Regions from separate parts of the Proteus sp. Marseille-Q3619 genome, predicted to be linked through region 4. Evidence: predicted binding sites of a transcription regulator. Region 4 holds the regulator's gene; each other region holds the start of a gene.
What was found. The regulator CRP, encoded in region 4, controls carbon source genes, mostly activating them, when cyclic AMP is high. The targets are predictions, from matches to a motif close to ATGTGANNNNNNTCACAT.
Positions count from the first base shown of each region.

Region 1 (3,436 bases), 720 kb from region 4:
GAATACCTGATTAGCCTGTTATTTTTGATAATAAATATCAAAAATACAGGCTAATTTTTTATTTAAAAAAGACAATGATTAATTGTAAATTAAAACTCAGAGCAAATCTTATTATTGATATTCTTGATCGTTGCTATACTGCGAAAACTCTTTAATTTTATGGATATAATTATTGTGCAAACTAGCATTAAACTTTCGGATAAGGTATTAGATGCTTTTCCAACTCGACCTTTGAAATTAGTTCCACTAAGAGGAGATGGTGGATTATTTCGCACCTTATTCTTAGTTATTTTCATGTTAGCAATGACTGTATTTAGTGCTTATCAAATTCCCAATATTCTTTATGATTATAAAATCAGTGAGAATGCAGTACCTGTTGATGCTACGGTGAATGGCTCTTGTCGCTCTCAACTCTTTGTTCTGACTAACTGTAGTGTTGATTTACGTTATAAAGGCAATGAAGTTTCGCGTAATTTTACTTTTTTAGATTTAGGCCCTAAAGATGTGTTAGTTGAACCCGTCGCTGATGCAAATGATCTCAGTAAAATGACCGTTGATGTGGCGATAGATAATATTTGGCTTCGCTTAATTAGTACGATTATTTTTATCGGCTTGTTTGGTTTTAGTGTGATCTTTTTTATTTATCGTCAAATACTGATCAGTAAAGTAAAAAAAGCATTATTATCAGTAGGCACTCAACCTTTAAAGTTAATAGCCATTCCCGCAAAAATGGTTGTGAGTAATAAGCAATTTATTGCAACTTATCATCTTAATTTAGAGGGTAAAGATATTCGTATTGCTTATTCAGGGAATAAGAAAACACCGCCTATTGTGATTGAGCAAAATGGAAATACCTACGTATTAGCCGTTTATTCACCACAACAAAATATCCCTTATGCTTTGGATGTACCTTTAGAACGTATTCAGGCAACACCTGAAGAGAAACAACGTTTTCATGAAGCGTTGATTGAAGAAGGTTTGTTGTAATCAAATTTGATTATTAAGAACGTGATGCGTTTTCTCTTATGGGATGTAAGGGAAAACGCATTAAAACAGTTTGTTTATTTATCCACCGAAAATCTTCGCTTTTAAAATATCCATTCCCGCACTGACTAAATCTAAGTCTTTAGGTACAACGCCATCAGGTGTGACTTTATCAATTAATTTAGGTAAATATTGCGCGGCCATTTCAGAAGCTTCTGTCGCACTTAAATTAATTTTCGACGCAAGATCATTAATCACTGGAGATGAAAAAATAGCGACGATTTGCTCTGCACTGATTGGTAAATTGGCATTGGTACTTATCCATGATTGAATAAGCTCACTTAAACCCGCGGTATCAAATTGCTTTACTAAGCCTTCAATGCCACCTTGAGATCCAACCCACTCAAGGACGGTTTTGTATTGATTGATTTTTTCGCCGCCTAGTAGGCTCGAAATTTGGTTAAATAAGCTCATGTTCACTCCAGTGACGATGTGTTTGTCACATTAGATGTTTATTTTAAGGGCGGGTAGTGTACGCGCTATGCTCGTTGTACTTCAAGCTACTCGTCATACTTCAAGTTGTAGCGTTGTTGACTTCGTTTATTCGCGCTAGTCACATACTGATGTATGCTTCTAGCGACTCATTCACTCGTCGCCTAGCTACATCTTGAATTATTTAGAGTGTATATATTGGGGTATTTATATTCGATAATGTATTTATCGCATCTATACTGATGAGAGGAATATTTATTTTAGTTAATTATTGATGCAGGCGAATATTGATAATGTATTTCAAATGCCATTTTTCGTGATGATAATCACAATTTTATGAAATTGTTACTTTGTTTGGTGCCTTGTAAGTGATATTGGTCACTAAAAAAGTCTGGAAAACTGATACAGTAACTTTTAATTTAATGATCATTGGTTTTGTCCCATTGAGGAGTCCGATATGTCTGATGTATTTCACTTAGGTTTAACCAAAAATGACCTACAGGGTGCCACTTTAGCAATTGTTCCAGGTGATCCTAAGCGTGTTGAAAAAATTGCAAAATTAATGGATAACCCAGTTCATCTGGCTTCTTTACGTGAATACACGTCATGGCGTGGCGAAATTGATGGCAAAGCTGTCATTGTTTGTTCAACAGGTATCGGTGGCCCATCTACTTCTATCGCTGTTGAAGAATTAGCACAGCTAGGTATCCGTACTTTCTTGCGTATCGGTACAACAGGTGCAATTCAAGAACATATCAATGTAGGTGATATTCTTGTAACTACGGCTGCGGTTCGTTTAGATGGCGCAAGCTTACATTTCGCACCAATGGAATTCCCAGCTGTTTCTGATTTTGAATGTATGAATGCACTGTACAAAGCCGCTAAAGACAATGGCTCAACTGTACACGTAGGTGTTACTGCATCTTCAGATACATTCTATCCAGGACAAGAACGTTATGACACCTATACAGGTCGTGTTGTCCGCCGTTTCAAAGGCTCTATGAAAGAGTGGCAAGAAATGGGCGTAATGAACTATGAAATGGAATCTGCAACATTATTGACAATGTGTGCAAGCCAAGGTTTACGTGCAGGTATGGTTGCGGGTGTTATCGTAAACCGTACTCAACAAGAAATTCCAGATGCGGAATTACTGAAGAAAACTGAAAATAATGCACTCGGTATCGTGATTGAAGCGGCTCGTATTTTAATGAAATAATATTTCGAATCGCTGATAGAAGCCCTTAATACGTAAGTGTTAAGGGCTTTTTTTATGCAATAATTCATTAGCTTAATATACTATGTCAATAGAACTACATTTTTGATAATGTAATTGAGAATTATTTACAATAAAACAATGAGAAAATAAATATGACTGATATTTTGCAGACACACCCTTCAGTGTTGCCTTTAACCGGTGGAATTAACTTCCGTGATCTAGGAGGTAAAAAATTAAGCAACGGTGGTATTATCAAACCAGGTATGTTATTTCGCTCTGGATCACTGGATAGGCTGACGGATACGGATCAATCCCTTCTTATTGATAAAAATCTTTTTCAAATTATTGATTATCGTGATAGTGGCGAAATCGTTGATAAACCAGACCGTGTCTGGGAAGGTGCGCAATATTACCATGCACCTGCGAACCCATTATCGAAAGAAGTTTCTGCTAATTTGGAAAAGCTAACGCCTGAGATCCTCGAACAGTTTGATGCAAAGGCATTTATGTTCCAGTTGTATGAATTACTTCCTATTAATAACCCTGCATATAAACAACTGGCAACATTATTAAAGCAACCAGAGAAAGGGGGAGTTGTGCAACATTGTGCTGTGGGTAAAGACAGAACAGGTGTTGGCTCCGCTTTAGTGTTATTTGCGCTTGGCGCATCTTTAGATTTGGTGATGGAAGATTATTTGCTGACCAATGAAACATTAGCGCCTTATCGTGCTTATCTTTTAGAAG
Region 1 covers NZ_CBDIMP010000001.1:2,623,830-2,627,265, forward strand. The annotation lists gene ACWPWK_RS12115 (hypothetical protein) at 160-987, shown strand; gene ACWPWK_RS12120 (YidB family protein) at 1,066-1,458, opposite strand; gene udp (uridine phosphorylase) at 1,934-2,692, shown strand; gene ACWPWK_RS12130 (tyrosine-protein phosphatase) at 2,845-3,436, shown strand, end outside.
Region 1: udp (uridine phosphorylase) is a predicted target of CRP. The motif match lies at 1,843-1,860, and genes of this name have one in related genera.

Region 2 (3,436 bases), 1.5 Mb from region 4:
CAGTGGCTTTGATATGACATTTGAAGCAACATTAACTAAACTGCATTATCTCCTTAGCCAACAATATAATTACACTGAAATCTGCCGACTAATGCAGCAAAACCTACGCGGTGAAATGACATTAGACGATAACGACTAAGTTTAATCTAAAGGTAAAAGTGGTGAAAAATTCTGCACTGTTATTGGTTGATATACAAAATGATTTTTGTACAGGTGGTGCATTAGCTGTTAATGAAAGCGACATAGTTATACAAACAGCCAATCAACTTATTCATAGTTTCAAGCAATCTAAAAATCCTATTATCGCCAGTTTAGACTGGCATCCAGCCGATCATCTTAGCTTTGCTGAAAATTCAGGCACAGTTGTGGGAGAGGTCGGTACTCTTAATGGATTACCACAAGTTTGGTGGCCAGTACATTGTGTACAAAATTCTTATGGCGCTGCATTTCATCCTGAATTAAACCAAGCACTGATTAATCATATTATTTACAAAGGGCAAAATCACCTTATTGATAGTTATAGTGCTTTTTTTGATAACGACCATGAATACCAAACAGGTTTGCATACACTTTTGCAGACATTAAATATAAAACATCTTTATATTTTAGGAATTGCTACGGATTACTGTGTCAAATTCACAGTGCTAGATGCATTATTATTAGGATATCAGGTTTCAGTCATTACAGACGGTTGTCGCGGTGTCAATATTCAAGATGACGATAGCGAAAAAGCATTAGAAGAAATGAGAGCAAAAGGCGCAGCGTTAATTGATTCAGCACATTGGCTTAATCGTAACAATCAATAGGTTCGTTATTTTCCTTATCTTTATAAAATGAAAAAGAGGCTATTTTAACCTGTTCGGTTAATAAATAGCCCCTTTTTATATTTATTCTATCCATTCAACACAGGTTTTAATCATCATCCATTGGCGTTAACGTCGCTAAACGTTCAGATTGAAACTGAGCTTTTAATTCTTGTTTGCTCTTCATGGTAATTTGTCCATTAGTGCCTACTGTCATATGCTCAGGTGTGTGGTTATTTTTCGCCTGCCATAATAAAACAATCTGCATGCAATGTTCTTTTTGCTCATCGGTCAATGCAACACCATCAGGCCATTTACCTAGTTCAACTGCGGTTGAAATACGCTGATAAATTTCAGGGGTTACCATCGAAATAAGTTCATTAACTTCCATTGATTGCTCCATAAGCTAAATAATCACTTGAAATGGCTGAATCGTTTTTTCAGTTGTTATTATTTTGTTAATTTAACAAGATTAACCGGCTTGTTTTTCGCCTGTTTCACTATTTGTAAATGAAAGAGATGCTGAATTAACACAATAACGCTCCCCTGTTGGGGCTGGGCCATCATTAAAAACATGCCCTAAATGTGCATCACATTGCTGGCAACGTATTTCAGTTCTTTTCATATTATGAGAAAAATCATCAATATAGCGAATCGCATTATCACTAACAGGTTGATAAAAGCTTGGCCAACCACATCCTGCATCAAATTTTGTATCTGAATAAAACAAAGGAGCAGAACAACATAAACAGTGATAAATCCCTGTTTGACGGTTGTGTAATAATTTACCACTAAATGGCGGTTCTGTGCCTTGCTGTTGCGTCACATAACGTTGCATTTCGTTGAGTGTTGATAAATCAAGGTGATTGTTATTACTTGAAATATTCACTTTCTTTTCATTATCTGCCATATCGACCTCTTGCCCAGAAAAATGCTTTTTAAAACAACAGTGAATAATAACAAAGATTTAACAACAAATCTGGAAAATATGGTCTAAAATCATCAAGAGTAATCTTTAGTTTTTGAAATGTGATGAATTTCACATAACGGAGCAAAGGTAACTTCATTTATCGGCGTTGATCCCGATAATACACAGCGTAACATTTAGCTAAAACGACCAATCTTTAAGCGAAAAGTGTTTTTTTAATTGATTTTTTGCAATTATTGACACGATTCCGCTTGACGATTGGCGCGGTTTTGGTAACTTTAGAAGCAACTTTTTAATTCACTAAATTAAAGCTGGTGGAATACATATGACTATCAAAGTAGGTATTAATGGTTTTGGTCGTATCGGCCGCATCGTTTTCCGTGCTGCTCAAGAACGTTCAGATATCGAAATCGTAGGTATTAACGATCTGTTAGACGCAGACTACATGGCATACATGCTGAAATACGATTCAACTCATGGCCGTTTCAACGGTACTGTTGAAGTAAAAGATGGCCACCTCGTTGTTAATGGTAAAACCATCCGCGTAACTTCAGAAAGAGATCCAGCAAATCTGAAATGGAACGAAGTCGGTGCTGACGTTGTTGCAGAAGCAACTGGTCTGTTCTTAACTGATGAAACCGCTCGTAAACACATCCAAGCTGGTGCGAAAAAAGTTGTTCTGACTGGTCCTTCAAAAGACAACACACCAATGTTCGTAATGGGCGTAAACCATAAATCATACGCAGGCCAAGATATCGTTTCTAACGCATCTTGTACGACTAACTGCTTAGCGCCTTTAGCTAAAGTTATCAATGATAACTTCGGTATCGTTGAAGGTCTGATGACTACTGTTCACGCAACAACTGCAACTCAACGTACTGTTGATGGTCCATCTGCAAAAGACTGGCGTGGTGGTCGTGGTGCTTCTCAAAACATCATCCCATCATCAACTGGTGCTGCTAAAGCTGTAGGTAAAGTTATTCCTGAACTGAACGGCAAACTGACTGGTATGTCTTTCCGTGTTCCTACTCCTAACGTTTCTGTTGTTGACCTGACTGCACGTCTGGAAAAACCAGCAACTTATGCTCAAATTTGTGACGCTATCAAAGCAGCAGCTGAAGGCGAACTGAAAGGCGTTCTGGGCTACACTGAAGATGCAGTTGTTTCAACTGACTTCAACGGTGAAGTTCTGACTTCAGTATTTGATGCTAAAGCAGGTATCGCACTGAACGACAACTTTGTTAAATTAGTTGCTTGGTACGATAACGAAGTTGGTTATTCAAACAAAGTTCTGGATCTGATTTCTCATATCTCTAAATAATTAGAGTTTAGAAAGTCACGATTTCTTTTAGAGCCACCTTTTCGGTGGCTCTTTTATTTTCTAGCCAGTCAGTTTATTGTATTGAAATAGTCAGTCAGTTTATTGTATTGAAATAGTCAGTGACATAAGGTCATAAAATAATGAATGAGAAAATTTTTTCTTTGCCGATTATTGAACAAATATCACCTTACTTAAGTCGTCGGCAATTAGGCGAACTTCCTATCCTTGTTATTTCACATCCTAAAGTACGCGCAGCTATCAGTCTTCAAGGCGCACATTTAATTGCTTGGCAACCCGCACAAGAGCATCCTGTATTTTGGGTAAGCGAAGCTTCTCTCTTCACTTCCGGTGTTGCGATTCGTGGTGGTATTCCTATTTGCTGGC
Region 2 covers NZ_CBDIMP010000001.1:429,430-432,865, forward strand. The annotation lists gene ansA (asparaginase) at 1-139, shown strand, start outside; gene pncA (bifunctional nicotinamidase/pyrazinamidase) at 162-806, shown strand; gene ACWPWK_RS01970 (YeaC family protein) at 913-1,194, opposite strand; gene msrB (peptide-methionine (R)-S-oxide reductase MsrB) at 1,276-1,713, opposite strand; gene gapA (glyceraldehyde-3-phosphate dehydrogenase) at 2,057-3,052, shown strand; gene ACWPWK_RS01985 (D-hexose-6-phosphate mutarotase) at 3,193-3,436, shown strand, end outside.
Region 2: msrB (peptide-methionine (R)-S-oxide reductase MsrB) is a predicted target of CRP. The motif match lies at 1,831-1,848, and genes of this name have one in related genera.

Region 3 (3,436 bases), 870 kb from region 4:
AATTTATTGGTATTACAGGGCGTTCTGGCTCAGGAAAAAGTACTCTTACTCGCTTAATTCAACGTTTCTATACGCCCCAACAAGGAAAAATTTATATTGATGGCATGGATTTAGCTATCGCTGATCCTTTATCTCTACGCCAAAGCATGAGTATCGTTTTACAAGAGAGCTTTTTATTTAGTGGCTCTATTTTTGAAAATATTCATTTATCAAAACCGAATGCGAGTGAAGAAGAAATAACAGAAGCGGCTCGACTTGCTGGCGCTTTAGATTTTATTAATCAACTTCCTTTAGGATTTAATACACAAGTAGGAGAAAGAGGCGCTAATTTATCAGGCGGGCAACGCCAGCGTATTGCACTTGCTAGAGCCTTATTAACTAATCCACGTATTCTTATTTTAGATGAAGCAACATCTGCATTAGACTATGAGTCTGAAGCACAAATTTTAGCGAATTTACCTCAAATTTGTAAAAACAGAACCGTAATAAGTATTGCACACCGTCTTAATACATTAGCGCATTCAGATTATATTTATGTAATAGATAAAGGGCAGGTATTAGAAGAAGGCTCTCACTCCCATTTATTAGAAAACCAAGCACTCTATTACCAATTATGGCAGCAACAAATTCAATAAATAAAGATTAAAAGATACAAAAAAGGCTCGATATTTCGAGCCTTCAATATATTACGAATAATTTATTAATAATTAGTAAAGCATACGAGCGCGGATTGTTCCCGGTAATGCTTTGATTTTTTGTAACACTAACTCAGCTTGAGCTTTCGTTTGTGTTGTAATATCGATCACAACATAACCCACGTTACCTGACGTACGTAAATATTGCGCGGCTACGTTGATATTTTCTTCAGTAAACACTTTGTTGATGCTATTCATCATACCTGGGCGGTTTTCATGAATATGCAGTAAACGGTTTACATCGTCGCCGTGGCTTGGCAGTGATACTTCTGGGAAATTAACAGCAGATAATGTAGAGCCGTTATCTGAATATTTCGCTAATTTACCCGCAACTTCATAGCCAATGTTTTCTTGCGCTTCTTGAGTTGAACCACCGATATGTGGTGTTAATATCACATTGTCAAATTTGATAAGTTCAGAAACAAACGGATCGTTAGGATCGTTATTCGCACCCGGCTCTGATGGGAATACGTCAACCGCAGCACCAGATAAATGTTTTGATTCTAACGCTTGAGCCAATGCAGGAATATCAACCACCGTACCACGAGAAGCGTTGACAAGAATTGCTCCCGGCTTCATGCGCTGAATTTCTTCATGTCCAATCATATTCTTGGTTGATGGTGTTTCTGGCACATGTAAGCTGACAATATCACACATATTCAACAGTTCAGAGAGATGACGAATTTGCGTTGCATTACCTAATGGCAGTTTGTTTTCAATATCATAGAAATAAACATCTAAACCCACACTTTCGGCTAAAATACCTAATTGTGTGCCAATGTGACCATAACCAATAATACCCAGTTTTTTACCTCGTGCTTCAAAACAGCCTTTGGCTTGTTTATCCCAAACACCACGATGGGCTTTCGCATTGGCTTCAGGAATACGACGCAATAATAACAGTAATTCGCCAAGCACCATCTCAGCCACGGAACGGGTGTTTGAGAAAGGTGCGTTGAAAACAGGAATACCACGACGGGCAGCAGCCTCTAAATCAACCTGATTGGTACCAATACAAAAGCACCCCACTGCAACTAATTTTTCAGCCGCAGCAAAAATCTCTTCCGTTAAATGAGTGCGGGAACGAAGACCAACAAAACGTGCATCACGGATAGCTTCTTTTAATTCTTCGTCCGATAATGCACCTTTGTGATATTCAATATTGGTATAACCCGCAGCTCTTAAATTTTCTACTGCACTTTGGTGCACACCTTCGAGGAGTAGAAACTTTATTTTTTCTTTTTCCAAAGATACTTTGACCATTTACCCTGCCCTATCGTTATTACATTTAATGAAAAACAAAATCCTGTCTCAACAACATAACAAAAATAGATTTTGTGGCAATACAACCGATTGCTGTGATGACAGAATAAGCGGTAAAGAAAGCGATTTTCTACCGAGTAAAATGATTTTGACTTTGAAAATGGCAGGATTTTAAAGAGAGATATAACTGTCGTGTGATATATATCACTGAATTTGCAGTTTCTAAAATAATTTAAAAAATAGGTAGCCATCGCTACCTATCTTAAAAAGAATTACTTAATGGTTTTCACACCTTCAGAGGTACCCATTAAAACAACATTCGCACCACGGTTAGCAAATAATCCTACGGTTACAACACCTGGAATACTGTTAATTTTGTTTTCCAGTTCAATAGGATTAAGAATAGTTAAGTTATGAACGTCTAAAATAACGTTACCGTTATCCGTTACCACATTTTCACGATATTCAGGTAAACCACCCAGTTTGACCAATTCACGAGCAACATAAGAGCGCGCCATTGGAATGACTTCTACTGGTAGTGGGAATTTACCTAATACGTCGACTTGTTTAGATTCATCAACAATACAGATAAATGTTTTCGCTACACCTGCGATAATTTTTTCACGGGTTAATGCTGCTCCGCCACCTTTGATCATTTGCATGTGATGGTTAATTTCATCAGCACCATCAACATAAATGTCTAAAGAGTCAACTTCATTACAATCAAAAACAGGAATGCCGTAACTTTTTAATTTTGCAGTTGATGCTTCTGAACTTGAAACAGTGCCTTCGATTTGACCTTTCATTGTTGCTAATGCATCAATAAAGTGAGAAGCCGTAGAGCCAGTACCGACACCCACAATCGTGCCTGGTTTTACATATTCAAGCGCCGCCCAACCTACTGCTTTTTTCAATTCATCCTGAGTCATTTAAAAAACCTTATTTATCACGTTAATGGACTAAGAATAGCATATCGCATTCAAAACTAGCACGAGACACATCAAAAACTGAGAAGCAACATTTTAACTCATTACAACGAAAAATATGGCATAGTAAGCAATAGAATATAAAATCGAAGAGAGTCTGTTAATGAAACGCCCTGATTATCGAGCATTGCAAGCCCTTGATGCCGTCATTCGAGAACGTGGCTTTGAAAGAGCCGCGCAAAAGTTATGTATTACACAATCTGCCGTTTCACAGCGTATCAAACAATTAGAAAACTTATTCGGGCAACCGCTATTAGTCAGAACTGTTCCACCTCAACCCACTGAGCAAGGACAAAAATTATTAGCGCTATTGCATCAAGTAGAATTACTTGAAGAACAATGGTTAGGTGATGAAAATAGCGGTTCTACGCCTCTTTTACTCTCTTTGGCGGTGAATGCTGACAGTTTAGCAACATGGTTATTGCCCGCTTTACATCCCGTCTTAACGCAACTGCCTATTCGTCTCAATATTCAAGTGGAAGATGAAACTCG
Region 3 covers NZ_CBDIMP010000001.1:1,028,298-1,031,733, forward strand. The annotation lists gene ACWPWK_RS04840 (ATP-binding cassette domain-containing protein) at 1-635, shown strand, start outside; gene serA (phosphoglycerate dehydrogenase) at 708-1,958, opposite strand; gene rpiA (ribose-5-phosphate isomerase RpiA) at 2,231-2,887, opposite strand; gene ACWPWK_RS04855 (LysR family transcriptional regulator ArgP) at 3,048-3,436, shown strand, end outside.
Region 3: serA (phosphoglycerate dehydrogenase) is a predicted target of CRP. The motif match lies at 2,151-2,168, and genes of this name have one in related genera.

Region 4 (3,436 bases):
TTTCCTTAAATATTAAATGGATAGCATTTAAATAGCGAAATAACGCCTTTTTATACAAAACCACATTTGATTTTTTATTCATATTTAGTGATTATATTTTCATATTGAATATGAATAACGATCAGGTGGGGTAATGACAAAGCAAAGCATCAACCGGGCAACTTACGATCAAGTAATGTTGCCAATTTATTCACCCGCAGAATTTATTCCTGTCAAAGGGATGGGTAGCCGTGTTTGGGATCAGCAGGGAAAATCGTATATTGATTTTGCTGGTGGTATTGCTGTTTTAGCACTGGGGCATGCTCATCCTGCTCTTAATCAAGCCTTGAAAGAACAAAGCGAACAACTTTGGCATGTTAGTAATATTTTTACTAATGAACCAGCATTGCGTTTAGCACAAAAATTAATAGATAACACATTTGCAGAACGTGTCTTTTTTGCCAATTCAGGCGCAGAAGCGAATGAGGCAGCATTTAAGTTGGCTCGCCATTATGCCATCACTCGCCATAGTCCTTATAAAACTAAAATTATTGCTTTTCACCATGCATTCCACGGCAGAACACTGTTTACAGTATCTGTTGGTGGGCAACCTAAATATGCAGATGGTTTTGGCCCTAAGCCTGCAGATATCGTGCATATTCCTTTCAATGATTTAGAGGCGGTTAAAGCTGTTATTGACGACCATACTTGTGCTGTCGTATTGGAACCTGTGCAAGGTGAAGGTGGTGTCACGGCAGCAACACCTGAGTTTATGAGGGGGCTACGTGAATTGTGCGATAAGCATCAAGCTCTGCTTGTTCTTGATGAAGTACAAACAGGTATGGGACGTACAGGCAAGCTTTTCGCCTATATGAACTATGATGTGACACCAGACATTATTACAACTGCAAAAGCGCTAGGAGGTGGTTTTCCACTCAGTGCGATGTTAACAACACATGAAATAGCTTCTGTAATGGGCGTAGGGACTCATGGTACAACTTATGGTGGCAATCCATTAGCTTGTGCAGTGGGTAATGTCGCATTTGATTTAATTAATACACCTGAGGTACTTGAGGGTGTAGAAAAGCGCTATCAATGGATTGTGAATGAACTGGTGGCAATTAATCAAACGTACGATGTCTTTTCGCAAATCCGTGGACAAGGTTTATTGATCGGTGCGCAATTGGCACCACAATATAAAGGTAAAGCCAAAGAGTTACTCAGTCTTGCTGCCAAACATGGCTTAATGATGTTAAACGCAGGAGCAGATGTAATGCGTTTTACACCATCGTTAATTATTACCCAAGAAGAATTACAAGAAGGAATGGTGGCATTAAAAGCGGCTATTGCGGAATTTGTAAAAGGGTAGTGCGGACTAAAAACCCCATCTATAAGGATGGGGTTTATACAGATTGTATCATCAATAGCCCTTTTATTGGGCTATTGTTTGTTCGGGGTGGGGAAACTTAGCGAGTCCCGTAAACGACGATAGTTTTACCGTGTGCTGAGATCAGGTTTTGATCTTCTAGCATTTTGAGAATACGGCCTACAGTTTCGCGTGAACAACCAACGATTTGACCAATTTCCTGACGTGTAATTTTAATTTGCATGCCATCAGGATGCGTCATGGCATCGGGTTGTTTTGCTAAGTTTAGTAAGGTCTGTGCAATACGGCCTGTAACATCAAGGAAAGCAAGGTTACCTACTTTTTCTGATGTTGTTTGTAATCTGTTCGCCATTTGAGCAGAAAGGCGCATCAGAATATCAGGGTTAACCTGAATTAATTGACGGAATTTTTTATAGGAAATTTCTGCTACTTCACAGGCTGTTTTTGCTCTAACCCATGCACTACGTTCTTGATCTTCTTCAAATAATCCAAGTTCACCGATGAAATCCCCCTGATTTAGGTAGGAGAGGATCATTTCTTTTCCTTCTTCATCTTTAATAAGAACAGCCACGGAACCTTTAACAATATAATAAAGTGTTTCCGCTTTCTCACCTTGGTGGATCAGCGTGCTCTTGGATGGATATTTGTGAATATGGCAGTGTGACAAAAACCATTCAAGAGTCGGGTCTGTTTGCGGCTTGCCGAGAACCATTCGCGTTATCCTCTGTACGTTAAATGCAGCCTTTCAAAACGGATAGGTTCCCTTTTGATACAGCGTGCTTAAAAATCCTATCTTTACCTATTAACTTCCTGAGAACACGGTAAGTTAATATGGAGTAGATTATAATAAATGAGAAAATAATGCATTGATCTTAACCACTATCATCAAGCAGATATTGTTTTTAACACAATTAGTGCATTAAGTCTCGTTTTACGCAGTCAGCATAATAAACCTATTTGCTAATTGCTAGTTGAATTATGAGAATGTACTCTTTTAGTTTCTGTCATCTTTAGGGGAAAATAAATGGAAGCGAGAGTTAAGTGGGTAGAAGATTTATCTTTTGTCGGTGAGTCTTCTTCTGGTCATCAAATCATGATGGATGGAAATTCGGGTGATAAAGCACCAAGCCCAATGGAAATGGTATTAATTGCTGCAGGTGGGTGTAGCGCTATTGATGTTGTGAGCATCTTACGTAAAGGTCGTCACCAAGTGACTGATTGTGAAGTGAAATTAACATCAGAAAGACGCGAAGAAGCCCCTCGTCTATTTACTGATATCAATTTACATTTTATTGTTTCAGGTAAAGAATTAACGGATAAAATCGTAGAACGAGCTGTTCAATTATCCGCAGAAAAATATTGTTCTGTTTCTTTAATGCTAGGAAAAGCAGCCAATATTACGCATTCATTTGAAATAAAAGATGCCGACTAATTTTGATATTTTAAAATAAAGTTTAATTCGAAAAATAATATCCCTTAATTAATGGGATATTATTTTTATAGAGATAAATTTTATTTTGGTTAACTTATCTTTTCGCCATTTAATAATTTTTTGACTAATGGCGCCATAATTAATTCCATCGCTAATCCTAATTTCCCGCCCGGTACAACAATAGTATTTATTGTTGACATAAATGAGCCATGCAACATCGCAAGTAAATAGGGAAAATCAATATCGGTTAAGCCTCGAAAACGAATAACAATAAAGCTTTCATCGAGAGTGGGGATTGCTTTGGCAGAAAAAGGGTTTGAAGTATCAACCGTTGGAACTCGTTGGAAGTTAATGTGAGTGCGTGAGAATTGAGGAATAATATAGCTAATATAATCATCCATTGAGCGTACAACCGAATCTCTTACCGCCTCTTGTGAGTGTCCTCTTTCTGTGGTGTCTCGAATAAGCTTTTGTATCCACTCTAGGTTTACGATAGGGACAACACCCACTAGTAAATCAACATGTTGTGCGACATCGTGCTCATTGGTGACAACGCCCCCGTGTAACCCTTCATAAAAGAGAACATCGGTATTGTTTGGCAAAGGCTCCCAAGGTGTAAATGTACCTGGTAATTGGTT
Region 4 covers NZ_CBDIMP010000001.1:1,900,549-1,903,984, reverse strand. The annotation lists gene ACWPWK_RS08720 (aminodeoxychorismate synthase component II) at 1-16, shown strand, start outside; gene argD (bifunctional acetylornithine/succinyldiaminopimelate transaminase) at 134-1,348, shown strand; gene crp (cAMP-activated global transcriptional regulator CRP) at 1,446-2,078, opposite strand; gene ACWPWK_RS08705 (OsmC family protein) at 2,391-2,798, shown strand; gene ACWPWK_RS08700 (phosphoribulokinase) at 2,888-3,436, opposite strand, start outside.